4 regions of the Arthrobacter ginkgonis genome follow, and region 1 is predicted to be linked to each of the others. Evidence: riboswitches for the same ligand, from Rfam matches in the RefSeq annotation. Region 1 holds a riboswitch; each other region holds the start of a gene.

Region 1 (4,440 bases):
TCCTCGACGTCGAGGCCCGCCTTGTCATACCAGTAGCGGACCCGCTCGATCGCCCCGGAATCCTCCAGCAGTGCGGCGTAATCGACGCCGTGGTTCCACACCACCGGGCCCCCGGCCATGTCCTCGATCTCCTTGTGGACGAACTGCGGGTTCGCCCAGGCGAAGCTGTCGGCGATGCGCTGCGCCTGATCCTCGAAGTCGTTCGCGCCGGGCGCCTCCGCACCGGAGGGCCACGCGGTGGCCTGCTCCAGCGCGCTGGCCAGCATCAGCCGGGCCGTGCCGGCGTCGTCCCCGCGGGCCTTCTCCACCAAGGCGGCGAGGGCGACGTCCTGCTGGTAGTCGGGGCCGTAGCTCGCCCCGGCGGGAATGTCGGGGAGGTTGTTGATGGCCAGCGGGGCCGCGGGGTCCACCAGCGTCTTCAGGGCCCACACCGCGTCGGCCTTGCTCAGCCAGGAACCGAGCACCCCCGCTCCGCCGCCGGCGAAGGCCAGCGCCCCGTCGAAAACGTCGGGGCGATGCTCGACGGACATGCGGGCCACGAAGCCACCCCGCGAGGCCCCGACGGCAATCGTCCTGGCGGGCTCCTCCGTTCCGGCCTCCATGAGTTCGCCGCGGGTGGCCACGAGGTCGTCCACGTACTTCTTGATCTCGTAGGCCGTCTGGTTCTGGGTGCGCTGAATGCCGCCGATGCCGTAGCCGTGGGAGAGGAACCACTCCCGCTTTTCCCCGGTCCACCGGTTGAAGTCCAGGTCCAGCACCAGGGTGCCGTTCCAGTCCTCCGGGGTCACCGCCTCATACACCACCTCGCCGGGCTCGTCCTGATGGAAAACCCCCTTGACCTGATGGGCTTCATCCTCGGCGGCCACGGCGGGTGCTGGCACCAGGGCCAGCGGCGTTGCCGCGAGGGCGACGGCGGCGGCGAGCGCGCGCAAGCGTGTAGGGCGTGGACGGTTCTTCATTGAATGCCTCCAACTCGTTTCCGGGCGGGGAGGAATGCGCCGCGGAAGGATTCCCAGCACAAAAGGACCTCACCGCGAAAAGATCGTCAGTGCGGAAGGAATGGCTTCGGCGCGGAAAGATTCGCGGCGGGCGGCAAGGGCGCCGACTTGGAGCCGCCCCTTGCCGGCCCGCCGTGAACCGCGCACCCCGCACGTTGAGTATCTTCAAATTTGAGACGATCGTCAATGCTTTTTAATACATGCCCGTCCCGGGATGGCCACGAAAAAGCCGGCGGTCCCGGCCTGTGGAGGGGCAGGAACCGCCGGCTATCGAGGGCTGCCTACTGTCTTGGCATGAGCGCGCGCGGGCGGACGTCCCGGCCCCGGGCGTCCCAGTCCAGTTCCAGGACCTGGCCGTTCTCCACGTGCGGGTGGCTGCCGCCGAGCACCGCATTCAGCGTCAGGCGGATGATCGTGCCGTGGGCGACCACCACGATCCGCCGTCCGGGGTACTCGGCCGCCAGGCGGTCAATGGCGCCCACTCCGCGCGCCGCCACGGAGGCCTCTGGTTCCCCCGTGGCCAGCAGGGCGTCGATCTGGGGCCGGGGAAGCCCCTGCACAATGCGGCCCTCACCCGCGCCGTAGTTCCGCTCCACCAGATCGGGCAGCCGGAGGGACGGCTGAAGCCCGATCAGCGCTCCGATGATGTCCGCGCTCTCGGCGGCGCGATGGAGCGTCGAGGAGACCAGCAGGTCCCACCGTCCGCGTCCCAGCGCCAGGCCGGCTTCCCGCGCCTGTCCCCGGCCGGCGTCGTTCAGCGGGATGTCCCTGCTGCCCTGCAACCGCCCTTGGGCGTTCCAGTCCGTTTCCCCGTGCCTGACAAAAGCGATCCGTGCCTGCATGCGCCCAAGTCTAGGCGGCGAGGGACCCGCGCCGAGCGGAGCGAGGTGTGGGAGCCACCTGGACGCTATGAGCCGAGGGCCCCGATCCGAGCGCCAGCGAGGATTGGGAGGCTCATGGACGCTAGGCGGCGAGGGACCCGCGCCGAGCGGAGCGAGGTGTGGGAGCAGTCTGAACGATAACGGGGGACCGCCGCCGGATCTTCGGTCAGATCGCGGCCACGCGCAACGGTGGTCAACATTCTTTGATCGGGGGGCCGGTTTTTGGGAGGATGGTTCGGTCCATCCCGAGTGGCTGAGAGATCTGGCTCCCTGACGCCGCAGCAACCTTCCGGACGCCGCCGGAAAGGTGCTACCGCCAGAAACGATGGGGAAGGCGCGAGCTTTTCTTCGGCCGTGGTGGCGCCGGATCCCCCGGTGCCGTGGGCCGCCGTTGTCCGCCGCAACGGCACCGGAATCAACATCGACCTACCTCCCCGCCACCAACCTTGAAGGAGCCCCCGCCTCATGGCAGAACACCAGTTCGGCTTCCGCACGCGCGCCCTCCACGCCGGGGGCACCCCCGACGCCGAACACGGCGCCCGCGCGGTCCCGATCTACCAGACCTCGTCGTTCGTCTTCAAGGACACTGACGACGCCGCCAACCTGTTCGCCCTGCAGAAGTACGGCAACATCTACTCGCGCATCGGCAACCCCACCGTGGCGGCCTTCGAGGAGCGCATCGCCTCCCTGGAGGGCGGCATCGGCGCCGTCGCCACCGCTTCCGGCATGGCCGCGGAGTTCCTCGTGTTCGCCGCGCTGGCTGGGGCCGGGGACCACATCGTCGCCTCCTCCAAGCTGTACGGAGGAACCATCACGCAGCTGGACGTGACGCTGCGCCGCTTCGGCGTCGACACCACCTTCATCGACTCGACGGACCCGGCCGACTACAAGGCCGCGATCCGCGAGAACACGAAGGCCGTGTACACCGAGATCGTGGCCAACCCCTCCGGCGACGTCGCCGATCTCCGGGGCCTGGCCGCCGTCGCGAACGAGGCCGGCGTTCCGCTGGTCGTGGACTCCACTCTGACCCCGCCATACCTGATCCGCCCGATCGAGCACGGGGCGGACATCGTCATCCACTCCGCCACCAAGTTCCTCGGCGGCCACGGCACCACCCTGGGCGGCGTCATCGTTGAATCCGGCACCTTCAACTGGGGCAACGGCAAGTTCCCGCAGATGACCGAGCCGGTGCCCAGCTACGGCAACGTCTCTTGGTGGGGCAACTTCGGCGAGTACGGCTTCCTGACCAAGCTGCGCTCGGAGCAGCTGCGCGACATCGGCCCGTCGCTGCCGGCGCAGTCCGCGTTCCAGCTGCTGATCGGCGTCGAGACCCTGCCCCAGCGCATGGACGCCCACCTGGACAACGCCCAGAAGGTCGCCGAATGGCTGGACCAGGACGAGCGCGTCACCTACGTGAACTTCGCCGGCCTGCCCACGCACCCGCACCACGAGCGCGCCAAGGAGCTGCTCCCGCTGGGCGTCGGCTCCGTGTTCAGCTTCGGCGTCAAGGGCGGCCGCGCCGCCGGCGCCAAGTTCATCGAGGCGCTGCAGCTGGCCAGCCACCTGGCCAACATCGGCGACGCCCGCACGCTGGTCCTGCACCCGGCGTCCACCACCCACCAGCAGCTCACGGCCGACCAACTGGTCGCCGGCGGCGTTCCGGAGGACCTGATCCGCCTCTCCGTGGGCCTGGAGGACCTCGAGGACATCCTGTGGGACCTGGACCAGGCGCTCACCGCCTCCCAGCAGGCCGGCGCCGAGCACGGCCCCAGCCGAGACCACGAGGACCACGTCTTCAGCACCACCGAATTCGCGGCGCCGACCTACGACGGCGAGGCCTGCACCATCCCCGCGGCCCGCGCCAAGGTGACGGAGCCGGGCACCCGGGTGGTCGAATCCGTTGAGGAATCCATTGCAGCCGAGGAAGGGGCCTCCAAGTGACCGCCACCGCAGAGCGCACCTGGGTGGGCCCGTCGGCCCCCGAACGCCTGGACATCCTGCGCAACACCACCTCGATCGCGATCGTGGGCGCCTCGGACAAGCCGTCCCGCGCGTCCTACTTCGTGGCGACCTACCTGCTCTCCTCCACCCGGTTCAAGGTCTACTTCGTGAACCCCGTGGTGGACACGATCCTGGGCCAGCCGGTCTACAAGTCCCTGGCGGACCTGCCGGAGGTGCCGGACTTGGTCGAGGTCTTCCGCAAGCACGACGACCTGCCCGGCGTCCTGGACGAGGCCATCGCGGTGGGCTCCAAGACCATCTGGCTGCAGCTGGGCTCCTGGCACGAGGGCGTCGCCGAGAAGGGCGAGGCCGCGGGCCTGAACGTGGTCATGGACCGCTGCGTGAAGATCGAGCACGCACGCTTCCACGGCGGCCTGCACCTGGCCGGCTTCAACACCGGCGTGATCAGCTCCAAGCGCCAGCTCCACTAACTGGCCCGGCGGCCCATCCGCCGACATCACCACCGCGGGAGGCGGGCCGGGCACCCGGCCCGCCTCCCGCCGTCGTACGCGGGCCGATTGCATGCCGTTGCGTCGCCTGCATGGCGACGCGTCGCCATG
Region 2 (4,440 bases), on a different contig from region 1:
TCGGGGGTCTGGCCCGGCTGACCGGTAAGCGCGGGGCAAGGCCCGCGCGCTAGGCCACCGCTGGCGCCACCTTCCGGGACAGTCCCAACAGCTCGGCGAACAGGGCCCGGTTCAGGGCGAAGCCGGAGGCCGCCTCGTCCACCAGCGCGTCGGCGCGGGCGTCGTCCACCGCGTAGGCATCCAGCTTGGCCCGGTAGCCGTCCTTGTACACCTTGGGCTTGTCGATGCCGTGGAAGGTCCACATGCTCAGGTGCTCCGGGACAATGCCGTAGTGGCGCGCGACCAGCCTGCCGATCGCCAGGCCACCGGAAAGATCCCCCAGGTAGCGCAGGTAGTGGTGCGCCACCAGGCGTGCCGGATCCTCCGCGGCCGCCGCGCGGATGCGCGCCGCATACTCCCGGGTCGCCGGAAGCGCTCCGGGCGCCGCGTCCAGCCCCACGGCCGGAACCAGGCCGGCCAGGTCCGCCTCGATGGACGGCAGCCGCTCAAGCCGGGGATCCAGCAACTCCGCCAGCAGGTCCCCCGCCCCGGGCCGCTCGCGCAGGGAGCGGCATTCCTCCTCCAGGGCGGAGTAGATGAACCGGTACTGGGACAGCAAGAGGGCGTAGTCCCGCGCGCTGCGGGTCCCCTCCATCAGCGTGGAGATGAATTCGGCGGACTCCGCCCGGGAGTGCTCCGCCTGCGTGGCGTGGCGCAAACGGGCCGAGAAGGTGGTCTCCGGGGTCTCGGTCATGGTGGGCCTCCCAATCTTTTCGCCATCATAGGCCCCCGCGGCCTTCCCCGCCGGGACACCCGGGCGGATTATGGTCGGGAGGATCACTCCGGCCGACGCATACCGCCTGATGAGAGGACCTTCCATGGCACAGCCCCTGCCCCGGAGCGGGAACTCCCCCGTTCCCCTGGACCAGCCGCTCTACAACGCCAGCTTCGGCCAGGCCATCAAACGGTTCTTCACCAAGTACGCGACCTTCTCCGGGCGGGCCAGCCGGAGCGAGTACTGGTGGGCCGCCCTGTTCAACGCACTGGTGGCGACCGTGGGCTCGATCCTCCTCGCCATCTCGATCGTCGCCACGGGAAATCCCCAGATGGACTACGAGCCGGACCCTGAGAACTGGCGGCCCGCCCCGCTGACGGTCGTGCTGATCGTCCTGCTGGCCGCCTACTCCCTCGCGGTCCTGATCCCCAGCATCGCCATCGCGGTGCGCCGGCTGCACGATGCCAACTACAGCGGCTGGTTCTACCTGCTGTCCCTGATACCCGGCGTCGGCGGGCTGATCATCCTCATCTTCATGGTGCTGCCCTCCCACCCCCAGGGCGCGCGCTTCGACGCCCGATCGTCATTGCCGCCGGCTTACCCGCAGGCCATGTAGGGCCTGCGGCCCGGTTCCGGGAGGCGCCTCAGCCCTCGGGGAAGATCTGCCCGACCGCCTCGCGCTTCTCCGCCTGGAACGCGTCCTCGGCCCGGCCGTAGGCCCAGTAGGCGGACAGGGACAGCTGCCTGCGGTCCACCGCGCGTTCCTCGGCAAGGTAGCGGCGCAGGTTTTTCACGACCTCCCGCTCGCCGTGCGCGAAGACCTGCACCCGCCCCTCGCGCCACGCTCCGGCCTCGACCGCTGCGGCCAGCACGGTGGAGTCGGGGGTGAACTCGCCGCGGTGCAGCCAGCGCAGTTCGACGCCGGCGGGCGCGGCGAGCTCCAACTCGTCCTCCGGGCCCGCGACCTCCAGATAGGCGACGCCCACGGCGTCGTCCAGCAGGGCCTCCAGCGCGACGGAGATCGCCGGCAGTGCCGACTCGTCCCCGGCCAGCAGGTGCCAGTCGGCGGACGGATCCGGCGCGTACATCCCGCCGGGTCCGTTGAAGCAGACCTTCTCCCCCGGCTGCGCCGCCGCGGCCCAGGGCCCGGCGATGCCCTCGTCTCCGTGGACCACGAAGTCGATCTGCAGCGTCCGTGCCGCCTCGTCGACGCGGCGGACCGTGTAGGTGCGGCGCACCGGCACGGCCTCCGGGCCCAGCTTCACGCGCAGTGCCTCCAGGTCGTACGGCGGTTCCAGTCCCAGCGCCGGATCGGCGAAGAGGATCTTGACGTACTTGTCCGTGGCGTCCTTGTTCTGGAACCCCGCAAACCCCTCCCCGCCCAGAGTCAGCCGCACCATGTGGGGGCTGAGGCGTTCGGTGGCGAGCACCTCGAGCACCACCTGCGGGCGGGCGGGACGTGGGGTGCGGGCGGCGGGTGCTGCGGTCATGGCGGTTCCTCTTCGCGGGCGTTCGGCGGGGACGTTCGGGACCAACCCGAGGTAAGGGTTGCCTAAAGCGTTCCTTCCCAGCCAATCCCACTCCGGCCCGCGAAGCAACTTGCGCGACGCTGGCGCCTTGGAGAATGGGATACCATTAGGAAAAGCTTCACGAGCTGCGGCCATGTTTGGGCTCCGACCCGACCGCACACCAACCCCATGCTTCACGGGTGGTTCGGATGACGAAGTGGTCTGGTGCAACACCGCTCCGGACAAGAGCAACGAAAGGTCCCCCATGGGCTATCCGATCCCCTCCGCCGGCGCCGAAGCGAACTGCACCCTGTTCGGGCGCGGGCACCGCCTCCACCTCCGGACCGTGGCCGGGGCCCTCCGCGATGCCACGGCATGGGAACGGATCACCAGCGTGGACGTGGACGTGGCCGAACAGGCAGTGCGGATGGTGACGTTCTGCGGGGAGCAGGTCCTGGCCTACACGCATGATGCCCTGGCCCTGGCCGAGCACGCCCGGCTGCTGGACTCGCTCGGACGGACCGGCCGCCGCGCCGAGCCGGTGTGGAACCCCGAGGCCGGGGTTTTGGGGATGCCCGCGGATCCGCGCCGCCAGGCGGGGCGCAGCTACCTCAGCCTGTCGTTGGAGCCCTTGGTCCCGTGTCCGCTGGACCACGACCCCGAGCTGGAGCGCTTCTTCAATGCGGTGACCGCCGACTTCGCCGAGTTCGACGCCGTCTAGGAGCAGCGGCCCCGCGGGCATCCCCAAGGGCCCGATCTACGACCCCGTGCCTTTCTCTGACAGGGCAGCATTGGCTGGCAGCGCGTCAGGGATCTCACTGGCAATGTCCGCGCTGGACAGGCCGGCCCCGGCCCGGACAGGATCCGGCAGCGGTCGGGGGGCAGCCGACGGTTCGGTACGTGCGGAGCCCGAGGACGGATGGGCCGCGACGGCCGCCGCGTGCTCGGCCAGCACCCCCGTCTGGTGGCGGATCTTCAGGCGGTAGAGGAGCGTGCCGCCAATCACGACGGCACCGACGAACAGCACGCCGCCCCACTGCAGGTACCACTCGAACGGCGGAACGGAGTTGTAGATCTCCTGCCGCGGCCAGATGAGGTTCAGGGTCATGGCCCCGCCCCAGAACACGGCCAGGATGTTCACCGGCAGGCCCCACTTGCCGAGGCTGAATCCGGCCTTGCCGGCCTCTTCCTCCTTGAGCGGCCACTTCCTCAGGAACCTGTTGCGCAGCATGGGCACGGTGACCAGCAGGTAGGACAGGTAGATCAGGACGATGCTGATGCTGGACATGATGGTGAAAATGGCCGGCTGCATCACGTTGACGATCAGCGGGATCACCGCGATGACACCGATGACGATGGCCGCCACGGCAGGCGTCCTGCGCACGGGATCGACCTTGCTGAGCTGCCGGCTGAACGGCAGGTTGTTGTCCCGGGCCATCGCGAACATCATCCGGATGGCGGCCGCGTGCACCGCCAGGGTGCACACAATGACGGCCACGACGATGCAGACCAGGAAGGCCTTGCCGAAGGGGCCGCCCAGCACCGAGAGCACGATGTACTGCAGGCCGCCGTCGGCATGGCCCACCTTCGGATCATTGAGGTCCGGAGCGGCCAGCAGCCCGCCGAGCAGGATCAGCCCGCCCAGCAGGAAGGAGGCGGTGACGGCGCGCAGGATGGCCTTGGGCGCGGTGCGCTTGGGGTCCTTCGTTTCCTCGCCGAGGGAGCTGGCGGTGTCGAAGCCGTACATGACGTAGCCCGAGGCCATGGCGCCGATCAGGAAGACGCCGAAGAACCCCAGCGGGTGCCCTTCCCCGTAGCCGGAGGTGTCCAAGAGGACTCCCGGGCCGCGGACCGCGTGCCAGAGCAGGGCCAGGATCAGCAGCACGGCCGCCACCAGTTCAACGAACACGCCGACGCTGTTGATGAGGGTCATGAGCTTCACGCCGAACGCGTTGATCAGCGTGGAGATACCGATCATGATGCTGGCCAGCAGCACGCCGTTGATCGCGAAGTCGTACTGGCCGGTGCCGTCGCCGACGATCTGGAAACCTGACCAAATCTGCGGCAGCGTGATTTGGAGGGCCAGCGCGACGGCGCCCAGGGCCATCATCGAGGACAGCAGCAGGAGCCAGCCCGCCAGCCAGGCGAAGGTGCCCGAGGAGAGCCGTTTGGCCCAGT
Region 3 (4,440 bases), on a different contig from region 1:
TCCTCGACGGTGCCTGACGCCCAGTCCGGGCCGGGGAAGATCTCCGCGGCCAGGGCGGTCTCGGCGGGCAGGGGTGGGCGGGCCATGCCTCCCATTGTCCCGGAACGTTTGTCCCGGTGGAGTTGTCCCGGAAGGGCCGGCCCACCGCGGACACACAGGCCCGTTGGCTAGGATCGGGCGCATGAGCAGCGCAGACCCCACGGCAAATCCCGGCGCAGGTCCGGGCGAGGCCGCCGTGCCCCGGCCCTCGCCCGCGGACTGGCCGGTGCCGCCGTCCGTGTCCCAGCCGCGGCGGTACCTGTGGATCGAGATCGGACTGGTGCTGGGCCTGTCGCTGGGCAAGTCCGCGGTGTACTCGGTGGTGAACCTGCTGGACAAGGCCACCCGCGCCCCGCTGGCCGGGCAAACCACCACGCTGAACAACAGCCTCAGTGCCCGCGAGTACTTCGACCTGACCTACCAGCTGCTGGACATCTTCTTCGCCCTGGTGCCGGTGGCCCTGGTGTTCTTCCTGCTCTGGCAGGTCCCCGGCGGCAACCCGTTCCGCAGGATCGGGTTCGATGCCCGCCGCCCGTGGCGGGACGCCGGGCTGGGCTTCGGGCTGTTCGCGGCGATGGGGCTGGGGACGCTGGGCGTGTACGCGGCCGGGCGCGCGCTGGGCGTGACCACGGCGATCGTGCCGGCCGCGCTTGACCCGTACTGGTGGACGGTGCCGGTCCTGCTGCTCTCGGCCGTGCGCCACGGGATCGTCGAAGAGGTGATCGTGATCGGCTACCTGTTCGAGCGCCTGCCCCGCCTCGGCTGGGGGACCTGGCAGGTGCTGCTGGCCAGCGCGGTGCTGCGCGGCAGCTACCACCTCTACCAGGGGGTGGGCCCGTTCATCGGCAACTTCGTCATGGGCCTGGTGTTCGGCTGGGTGTACCTGAAAACCCGGCGGGTGATGCCGCTGGTGATCGCGCACGCCCTGCTGGATGCGGCCGGGTTCGTCGGCTTCGCCCTCTTCGGCCCGGCCATCGGCCTGGGCACCTGAGTCCCCTTCGCCGAATTGTGAAGTCGCGGAATTGTGACGCGTAAGTGCGGGTGTGCGCGGAATCCTGACGCGTAAGTGCGGGTGCCGCGCGGGAAAGCGGGCCCCCGCACGGCGCGCCAGCGGAACAACGACGGCGGCACCCGGGTGGGTGCCGCCGTCGTGCCTTTATGCGGTGCGGTGCGTGCGTGTGGTGTGGTGAGCAGGCCCCCCGGCCTAGAGCTCGACCTCGCCCTTGGGGGTGGTGAAGGTGACGGAGAGGATACCCGGGGTCCCGTTCGGGGACTGCCAGGAGACCTCGACGTCGCCCACCGGGGACTGCTCGGGCTGGCCCAGCCAGTCCCGGACCCGGTCGCGGGAACCGGCGATGGTGATCTTGGAGATGCGTCCCGCCGGATCCAGCGCCTTGGACGGGTGCAGGTCCTCGGTGCCGTCGTCCCAGCGCAGCATGTACGGGACCTGAGGATCGGAGATCAGGCCGTTGATGCCGATCTGCTGCCAGGTCAGTTCGCGCCCGTCCGGGAACTTGCGGTTGCCCGGCACCGCCTGGCGGCCCAGCCGCTCCTCGAACGGCAGCAGGTCGTCCACCGCGACGCACCAGCCCATCCAGCCGCCGCCCAGCTCGGAGCGGGCGCGCACGGCCTGCCCGAAGGGGGCCTTGTCCGACGCCGGGTGGTTGAGCACCTCGACGACCTCCAGGTACTGCCCGTTCTGCAACGGGAAAATGACGTTCCGAGTGCCGAAGCGCGGATGGACACCCCCCTTTACGTACTCGATCCCCAAGGTCTCGCCGATGCGGGCGGCCGTAGCGGCCAACCCATCGGGACCGCAAGCGTAAGAAACATGGTCCAGCCTCATCATGGCCCCATCATGGCACTTTGTGATTCACGTCTCGACTTAGGTCCTCCTAAGGTGCCCCTGACAAGGGGTTGCGGCGCCTCGGGGCGCTGGGGCCGGGTGCCGCCGCCGGAGCCACGGGAAGTCACAAAGGCGGACACGGAGTTGCGGGACCGGCGGAAGATTCGCAAGACTTGGAACCAAGGTCATGAGTGCCAGCGCTAAACCCCGGTTTGCTGGCCGGCAACCCTCCACTCGCGGTGGGGTGCCCCGGGTGAAGACCAGGCCCCGTGCCAGCAGGACACGGGACAAGCGCGGGTCACACCCCGGCGGAGGCACAGTCCGTGCTTCCGCGCAGCCCGGGGGGACCCCTAGCCAGAGGGGAAGAAACATGTCTAGCAACACTTGGTCCTTCGAAACCCGCCAGATCCACGCCGGGCAGGTTCCCGACGCGGCAACCGGGGCGCGGGCACTGCCGATCTACCAGACCACCTCCTTCGTGTTCCCGAGCGCGGAAAGCGCGGCGGCCCGCTTCGGGCTGCAGGAGCTGGCACCGATCTACACCCGCATCGGCAACCCCACGCAGGAGGCCGTGGAGAACCGCATCGCCGACCTGGAGGGCGGCGTCGGGGCGCTGCTGCTGGCCTCCGGCCAGGCCGCCACCACCTTCGCGATCCTGAACGTGGCCGAGGCCGGCGACCACATCGTCGCCAGCCCCAGCCTGTACGGCGGGACGCAGAATCTGCTCAAGCACAGCCTGCGCAAGCTCGGCATCGAAACCACCTTCGTGGCCGACCCGGACGACCTGGAGCAGTGGCGTGCGGCCGTGCGCCCGAACACCAAGGCGTTCTTCGGCGAGGTCGTCTCCAATCCGCGCCAGGACGTGCTGGACATCGAGGGCGTCAGCGCCGTGGCCCACGAGGCCGGCGTCCCGCTGATCGTCGACAACACCCTGTCCACCCCGTACCTGATCCGCCCGATCGAATGGGGCGCCGACGTCGTGGTGCACTCGGCGACCAAGTACCTCGGCGGCCACGGCACCGCGATCGCGGGTGTCATCGTGGACTCGGGCAAGTTCGACTACGCGCAGGACCCGGAGCGCTTCCCCGGCTTCAACACCCCTGACGAGTCCTACAACGGCCTGGTCTTCGCCCGCGACCTGGGCGTGGACGGCATCTTCGGCGCCAACCTCTCCTACATCCTCAAGGCCCGCGTGCACCTGCTGCGTGACTTCGGATCCTCCGTGGCGCCCCTGAACGCGTTCCTGATCGGCCAGGGCCTCGAGACCCTGAGCCTGCGGGTGGAGCGCCACGTGGCCAACGCCCAGAAGGTCGCCGAATGGCTCGAGGCCCACCCGCAGGTGCGCTCGGTGGCCTACGCCGGCCTGCCTTCCAGCCCGTGGTTCGAGCGCGGCCGCAAGTACGGCCCGCGCGGCACCGGCGCGATCATCGCCTTCGTGCTCGACGGCGGAGCCGCGGCGGGACAGGCGTTCGTGGATGCCCTGGAGCTGCACTCGCACGTGGCGAACGTCGGCGACGTGCGCTCCCTGGTGATCCACCCGTGGTCCACCACCCACGTCCAGCTGACCGAGGCCGAGCGGGAAGCGGCCGGGGTCAGCCCGGGCCTGGTCCGCCTGGCGGTGGGCCTCGAACACATTGACGACATCATTGCGGATCTCGAAGGCGGCTTCCGAAAGGCCGCCGAGGAATCGGGATCCGCCCTCCAGGCGGTGAAGTGAGCATCGATTTCGACGTAACCTCCGGACAATCCGGGTGGCGGCACGCCGTCGGGCATGGGCCCGACGGCGTGCTCCGCCAATTCCGGACAGGTCCGTACACCTTCGAGACCGGGGGCCACCTCCCGGAGATCGTGATCGGGTACGAGACCTGGGGCGAGCTCAACCAGGACGCGTCCAACGCCGTCCTCCTGGAGCATGCCCTGACCGGGGACACTCACGTGGCCCGCGGCGACAGCGACACCGCGGGCTGGTGGGACGGTTTTGTGGGCCCCGGCAAGACGATCGACACCGACCGGTTCTTCGTCGTCGCGCCGAACCTCCTGGGCGGCTGCTACGGCACCACCGGCCCGTCCACCCCCGACGAGACCGGGCGCCCGCTCGGTTCCCGCTTCCCGTTCACCACGATCCGCGACGGCGTCCGCGTCGAGGCCCGCCTCGCCGACGCCCTCGGAATCCGCCGGTGGCACACCGTGATCGGCGGCTCCATGGGTGGGGCCCGCGCCCTCGAATGGGCCGCCGAGTACCCGGACCGCGTGCGCAACTGCGTGGTCATCGCCGCCTGCGCCGAATCCACCGCCGAGCAGATCGCGTTCGCGCAGATCCAGACCCAGTCGATCCGGCTGGACCCCGGGTTCCGCGGCGGCGACTACTACGGCGCCGCCGACCCCGACGGAACGCCCGCGCCCGGGCCGGTCCAGGGGCTCGGCATCGCCCGCCGCCTGGCACACATCACCTACCGCTCCGAACCGGAGATGGACGTGCGCTTCGGGCGCCAGGCGCAGCACACCGAGGACCCGTTCGGCTCCGCCGGCTACGACCGCGGCCGTTACCAGGTGGA
Region 4 (4,440 bases), on a different contig from region 1:
CGCTCCGCGGCGGAGGAGGACATGGCCTCCTCCGCTTCCCGGCAGCTGACCCAGTCCAGCCGGGCGCTCTACATCGCGGCCGCCGGCGCCGCGGTCATGGGGATGATCCCGGGCATGCCGATCCTGGTGTTCCTCGGGGCCGCCGTGCTGCTGGTGGTGATGGCGCGCTCGGTCACCAAACGCGACGCTGCGGAGGCCCTCAGCGCCCAAACCGCGGCGGCCGAGGTCGCCGCCGCCCCCGCCCAGGACCCGGCCCGCGAACTCATGGAACAGATGCGCGTGCCGGCGCTGGAGGTGCTGCTGGCCACCGACCTGGTGGGCCTGGTCACCGGTGCCAGCGACGACCTGCTGGGCCGGGTGAAGTCGCTGCGCCGGAAGATGGCGCTGGAGATCGGCATGGTGATCCCGCCGGTGCGCACCCGCGACAGCGTGGAGCTGCCCCCGGGAACCTACTCGATCCGGGTGGCCGGCGTGGAGGCCGCCTCCGGCACGCTGCCGGCGGGCATGCTGCTGGCCCTGGGCGGCAACCTGGGCAACCTGCCCGGCACCGCCACAGTGGACCCGGTGTTCGGCCTGGACGGCAAGTGGGTGCCCACCGAGCTGCGCTACAGCGCCGAACTGGCCGGCTGCACGGTGATCGACCGGGTGTCGGTGCTGATGACGCACCTGTCCGACGTCGTCTCCCGCAACGCCGCGCGGCTGCTCTCCCGCGAGGACGTGCGCGCGCTCAACGAGGCGCTGAAGGAGGAGAGCCCGTCCGCGGTGGAGGAGCTGGTCCCGAACCTGCTCACCCTGGCCGAGGTCCAGCGGGTGCTCCAGGGCCTGCTCGCCGAGCAGGTCCCCATCAACGACCTCGCCCGCATCTACGAGGCGCTCACCCTGCGCGCCCGCGCCTCCACCGACCCGGAGCCGCTGGTGGAGTCCGCCCGCGCCGGGCTGGGCCCGGCGGTCGTGGCACCCTACGTGCGCGAGGGCGTGCTGACGGTCATCACGTTCGAGCCGCGGGCCGAACAGCTCATGCTGGAGGGGTTGCGCCCGGCCGACGCGGGCACCCAGATCCTGCTGGAGCCGCAGCGGCTGGACGCGCTGACCCAGTCGCTGCGGGTGGCCCTGGACCGCGCCGCGGCGGCGGACCGGCGGCCCGTGCTGGTGTGCGCGCCGGCGCTGCGCCCGGCGGTGCGCCGGCTGGTGCTGCCGCACGCCGATCTGCCCGTGCTCAACTACCAGGAAGCGACGGCCGCGGCCGCGCGCATCGACACCGTGGGGGTGGTGAACCTTGCAGACGCCATCAAGGTTTAGGGACAAGACGCTGGAGGGCGCCCGGAGGGCGGCGGCCGCGGCGCTGGGACCGGACATGCGCATCGTCTCGGCGGAGCGGATCACCCGCGGCGGACTCGGCGGGTTCTTCGCCAGCCGCTATTTCGAGGTCACCGCCGTGCCCGGCCCGGCGTCCTCGGCGGTCCTCGCGTCCCCGGTGGCCGGGGACCCTGCGGCGGATGTCCGGCTGCCTGGCCACATGCGCCCCGGTGGCCCGGTCAGCCCCGGCGCCCTGGCGGCCCTGCTGGACGCGGCCGACGCCGGGGACGGCGCGGTTTCCGGCGTCGTGCCGGATGGGGCGCCGGGCGGTGTGGCCGCCCCGCCGGTGTCTACCGTGGCCCCGGAGTTCGACCGCCTGCTGGCGGGCCTGGAGCGGGAAGTGGGCGGGTCCAAGCTGCCCGGCCCGGGGCAGATCCTGCTGCTGGCCGGCGTTCGCGATGATGCCTTGCGCGGGGCCAAGCTGCTGTCCAGGGCCACGGCGCTGGAGGGCGTGTGCACCTACGGGGTGCTGCGCACGGAGAACCTGCCGCGCTGGGGCGGAGAAGCGGCCAGCCTGCGCGCGCCGGGTCCCCTGGTGGTGGCGCTGGGGCTGGGCAGCCGCTGGGACGCGCTCGCTCAAAGCATGGTGGGCCGGGTGCCGGCGGATGCCATCTGGGCCGTGGTGGACGCCGGGCGCAAGCCGGAGGACACCCGGGCCTGGGTCGAGGGCCTGTGCGGGGCCGGACCGGTCGGCGGCATCGTGGTGGTGGGGGAGAAGGGCACGGCCACCCCGCACACCCCCGCCGAACTGGGCCTGCCGATCCTGCTGGCCGGCAACGGGGAACTCGCCCCCGGCCGGGACTAGGGCATTTAGGGGACCGAGGGCAAACGCGCTGCAGCGTGCGCGTCACAAGGCGTCCTATGACGCGTTTATGAACAATTGCGATGGCTCGCGGCCGGCATGTGTCCATTTGTTTCGCGGAAGCGGCCCCGCGCTTGGCCGCGTCGAAGATCCTGCAACAGACTTACTGGCGTCCGGAAGATTCCCGGGCCACCCACACACCATCCAGAGCGGCTGAGAGACCTGGCTCGATGACGTCGCAGCAACCACCCTTCGGGGAAGCGGTGCTAACGCCAGGACCGATGGAGATTGCCAAGCTCCCATGTCCCCGCCGGCCGGCCACGTGCCCGGCCGCGGTTCCCTGACGTGTCTTGGCGTTCCTCGGTCACGACCGAGAGGATCCGCCATGGAACCCACACAGCGCACACAGAACCGCCCGTCCCGGAAGGCGGAACGTAGCGTCCGCCTGCTCGCCCTGCTTGGGGTCGCTTCCCTCGCCCTGGCCGGCTGCTCCACCGGCACGGCCGGCCCCGCGGCCTCCGGAAGCGCGCCCGCCGGAGAGCCGGTCCAGGGCGGGACGTTCGTCTTCGCCGAGGTCACTCCCATCAACACCTGGCAGACCCAGGCGGCCCGCTTCTACGAGAAGGCCAACGTGCTCAACAGCGTGCTGGACCGGCTGACCTACTACGACGCGGAGCGCGGCGAACTGGTCGGATGGATCGCCAGCAAGTTCACCGCCAACGAGGCGCAGACCGAATTCACCTTCACCATCCGCGACGGGGTGACCTTCAGCGACGGGACGCCGCTGGACGCCGCGGCCGTCAAGGCCAACCTTGACGCGCTGGGCAACGGCATCGAGTCCGCCCAAATCCAGCCGAACGTGGACTTCTCCGCCTACAAGTCCTCCAAGGTGGTCGGCGACAACCAGGTCAAGGTGACGCTGGAGAGCCCGGACGCCAACTTCCTGCGCGCCACCTCGTCCGTCACCGCCGGCCTCGTTTCCCCGGCGACCCTCGAACTGGACAACGCCGGCCAGTCGGCGATCTCCAAGATCGTGGGCTCCGGTCCGTTCGTCTTCGAGTCCGAGAAGAAGGACGAGGAGGTCACCTTCGCGAAGCGGGCCGACTACGCCTGGGCCCCGGAGACCGCCGACAACCAGGGCGCTCCCTACCTGGACAAGCTCGTCGTGAAATACCTCCCGGAGGTCGCCCACCGCGCCGGAGCCATCCAGTCCGGCCAGGTGGACCTGGTCCGCGGGCTCCAGCCGGCCGATGAAGCGGCCGTCGAAGGCAGCGGGGACCAGGTGCTGCCCGCCAAGGGCATCGACCTCACCGCCAACATGGCAGCCGTGCGCATCGGCAGCGGCAAGCTGGAGGACGCCAAGGTGCGCCAGGCCCTGCAGTCCGGCATCGACCGCCAGTCCATCAAGGACACCGTGCTCTCCGACAGCTACACCATGGCCGGCTCGGTGCTGAACCACGCGGCTGTTGGCTTCGTCGACCTGTCCGAGGAGCTCGCCTACGATCCGGAGCGGTCCAAGCAGCTGCTGGACGAGGCAGGCTGGACCGCGGGCGCCGACGGCGTCCGCGAGAAGGACGGGAAGAAGCTCGAGGTCACGGTGACCTCGTCCAACAACTCCGTGGTGATCAAGCCGGCCTTCGAGCTGATCGAGCAGCAGTGGCGCGAGATCGGCGTCAAGCTCGTCAACCGGGCCGCCGACAACACCTTCCTCGCCACCGCGATGATCGACCCCAACATCGAGTTCTTCGGCACGCGCCAGTTTGCCTACGGCGGCCTCGGCCCGGTCTTCGGCCCGGCGACCAACACCCAGACGCTGAACGCCGACACCGAGCTGAATGCCCTGTTCAAGAAGGAGCGCTCCGCCACCTCGGAGGAGGAGCACCTCGAACTCGTCGCCGAGGAGCAGCGCCAGCTCGTGGTCGACCAGGCCCTGTCGCTGGTGCTGTGGGACGAGGTCCAGGTCTACGGCGGCAACGCGGACGCCCACGTCGAGTTCACCTCGGGCACCGCGCCCATCTTCCAGGGCGCCTGGAAGACCGGGGAGTAACCCTCATGGCCGCCTACATCGCACGGCGCGTCGGGCAGGCGCTCCTGGTCGTCTGGCTCGCCTACACGCTGGTCTTCCTGGCCGTGCAGCTGCTGCCGAACGATCCGGTAACGATCTTCCTGTCCGCGGATGCGGCCGCAGACCCGGCGACGATCGCGGCGATGAAGGCGCAGTATGGCTACGACCAGCCCCTGATCGTGCAGTACCTGGCCCAGCTCGCCGGGCTGCCGCGCGG

Evidence for each region. Region 1 has a riboswitch for S-adenosylmethionine ahead of ABD912_RS02015 (O-acetylhomoserine aminocarboxypropyltransferase/cysteine synthase family protein). Riboswitches for the same ligand answer to the same signal wherever they lie in the genome.
Region 2: linked by a shared signal. The riboswitch ahead of ABD912_RS21015 (hypothetical protein) and the one ahead of ABD912_RS02015 (O-acetylhomoserine aminocarboxypropyltransferase/cysteine synthase family protein) in region 1 are both predicted to bind S-adenosylmethionine.
Region 3: linked by a shared signal. The riboswitch ahead of ABD912_RS16775 (bifunctional o-acetylhomoserine/o-acetylserine sulfhydrylase) and the one ahead of ABD912_RS02015 (O-acetylhomoserine aminocarboxypropyltransferase/cysteine synthase family protein) in region 1 are both predicted to bind S-adenosylmethionine.
Region 4: linked by a shared signal. The riboswitch ahead of ABD912_RS04455 (ABC transporter substrate-binding protein) and the one ahead of ABD912_RS02015 (O-acetylhomoserine aminocarboxypropyltransferase/cysteine synthase family protein) in region 1 are both predicted to bind S-adenosylmethionine.

Annotation. Positions count from the first base shown of each region.
Region 1 covers NZ_BAABEO010000006.1:102,518-106,957, reverse strand. The annotation lists gene ABD912_RS02025 (prolyl oligopeptidase family serine peptidase) at 1-959, opposite strand, end outside; gene ABD912_RS02020 (histidine phosphatase family protein) at 1,280-1,840, opposite strand; SAM riboswitch class I at 2,117-2,211, shown strand; gene ABD912_RS02015 (O-acetylhomoserine aminocarboxypropyltransferase/cysteine synthase family protein) at 2,345-3,820, shown strand; gene ABD912_RS02010 (CoA-binding protein) at 3,817-4,311, shown strand.
Region 2 covers NZ_BAABEO010000034.1:27,175-31,614, reverse strand. The annotation lists gene ABD912_RS21035 (DNA-3-methyladenine glycosylase I) at 1-21, shown strand, start outside; gene ABD912_RS21030 (biliverdin-producing heme oxygenase) at 50-733, opposite strand; gene ABD912_RS21025 (DUF805 domain-containing protein) at 858-1,370, shown strand; gene ABD912_RS21020 (siderophore-interacting protein) at 1,399-2,244, opposite strand; SAM riboswitch class IV at 2,400-2,517, shown strand; gene ABD912_RS21015 (hypothetical protein) at 2,528-2,983, shown strand; gene ABD912_RS21010 (APC family permease) at 3,020-4,440, opposite strand, start outside.
Region 3 covers NZ_BAABEO010000023.1:123,731-128,170, forward strand. The annotation lists gene ABD912_RS16760 (phosphotransferase family protein) at 1-86, opposite strand, end outside; gene ABD912_RS16765 (CPBP family intramembrane glutamic endopeptidase) at 182-1,030, shown strand; gene ABD912_RS16770 (VOC family protein) at 1,244-1,888, opposite strand; SAM riboswitch class IV at 2,069-2,185, shown strand; gene ABD912_RS16775 (bifunctional o-acetylhomoserine/o-acetylserine sulfhydrylase) at 2,256-3,602, shown strand; gene metX (homoserine O-acetyltransferase MetX) at 3,605-4,440, shown strand, end outside.
Region 4 covers NZ_BAABEO010000008.1:425,679-430,118, reverse strand. The annotation lists gene ABD912_RS04465 (flagellar biosynthesis protein FlhA) at 1-1,299, shown strand, start outside; gene ABD912_RS04460 (hypothetical protein) at 1,355-2,161, shown strand; SAM riboswitch class I at 2,356-2,446, shown strand; gene ABD912_RS04455 (ABC transporter substrate-binding protein) at 2,544-4,205, shown strand; gene ABD912_RS04450 (ABC transporter permease) at 4,211-4,440, shown strand, end outside.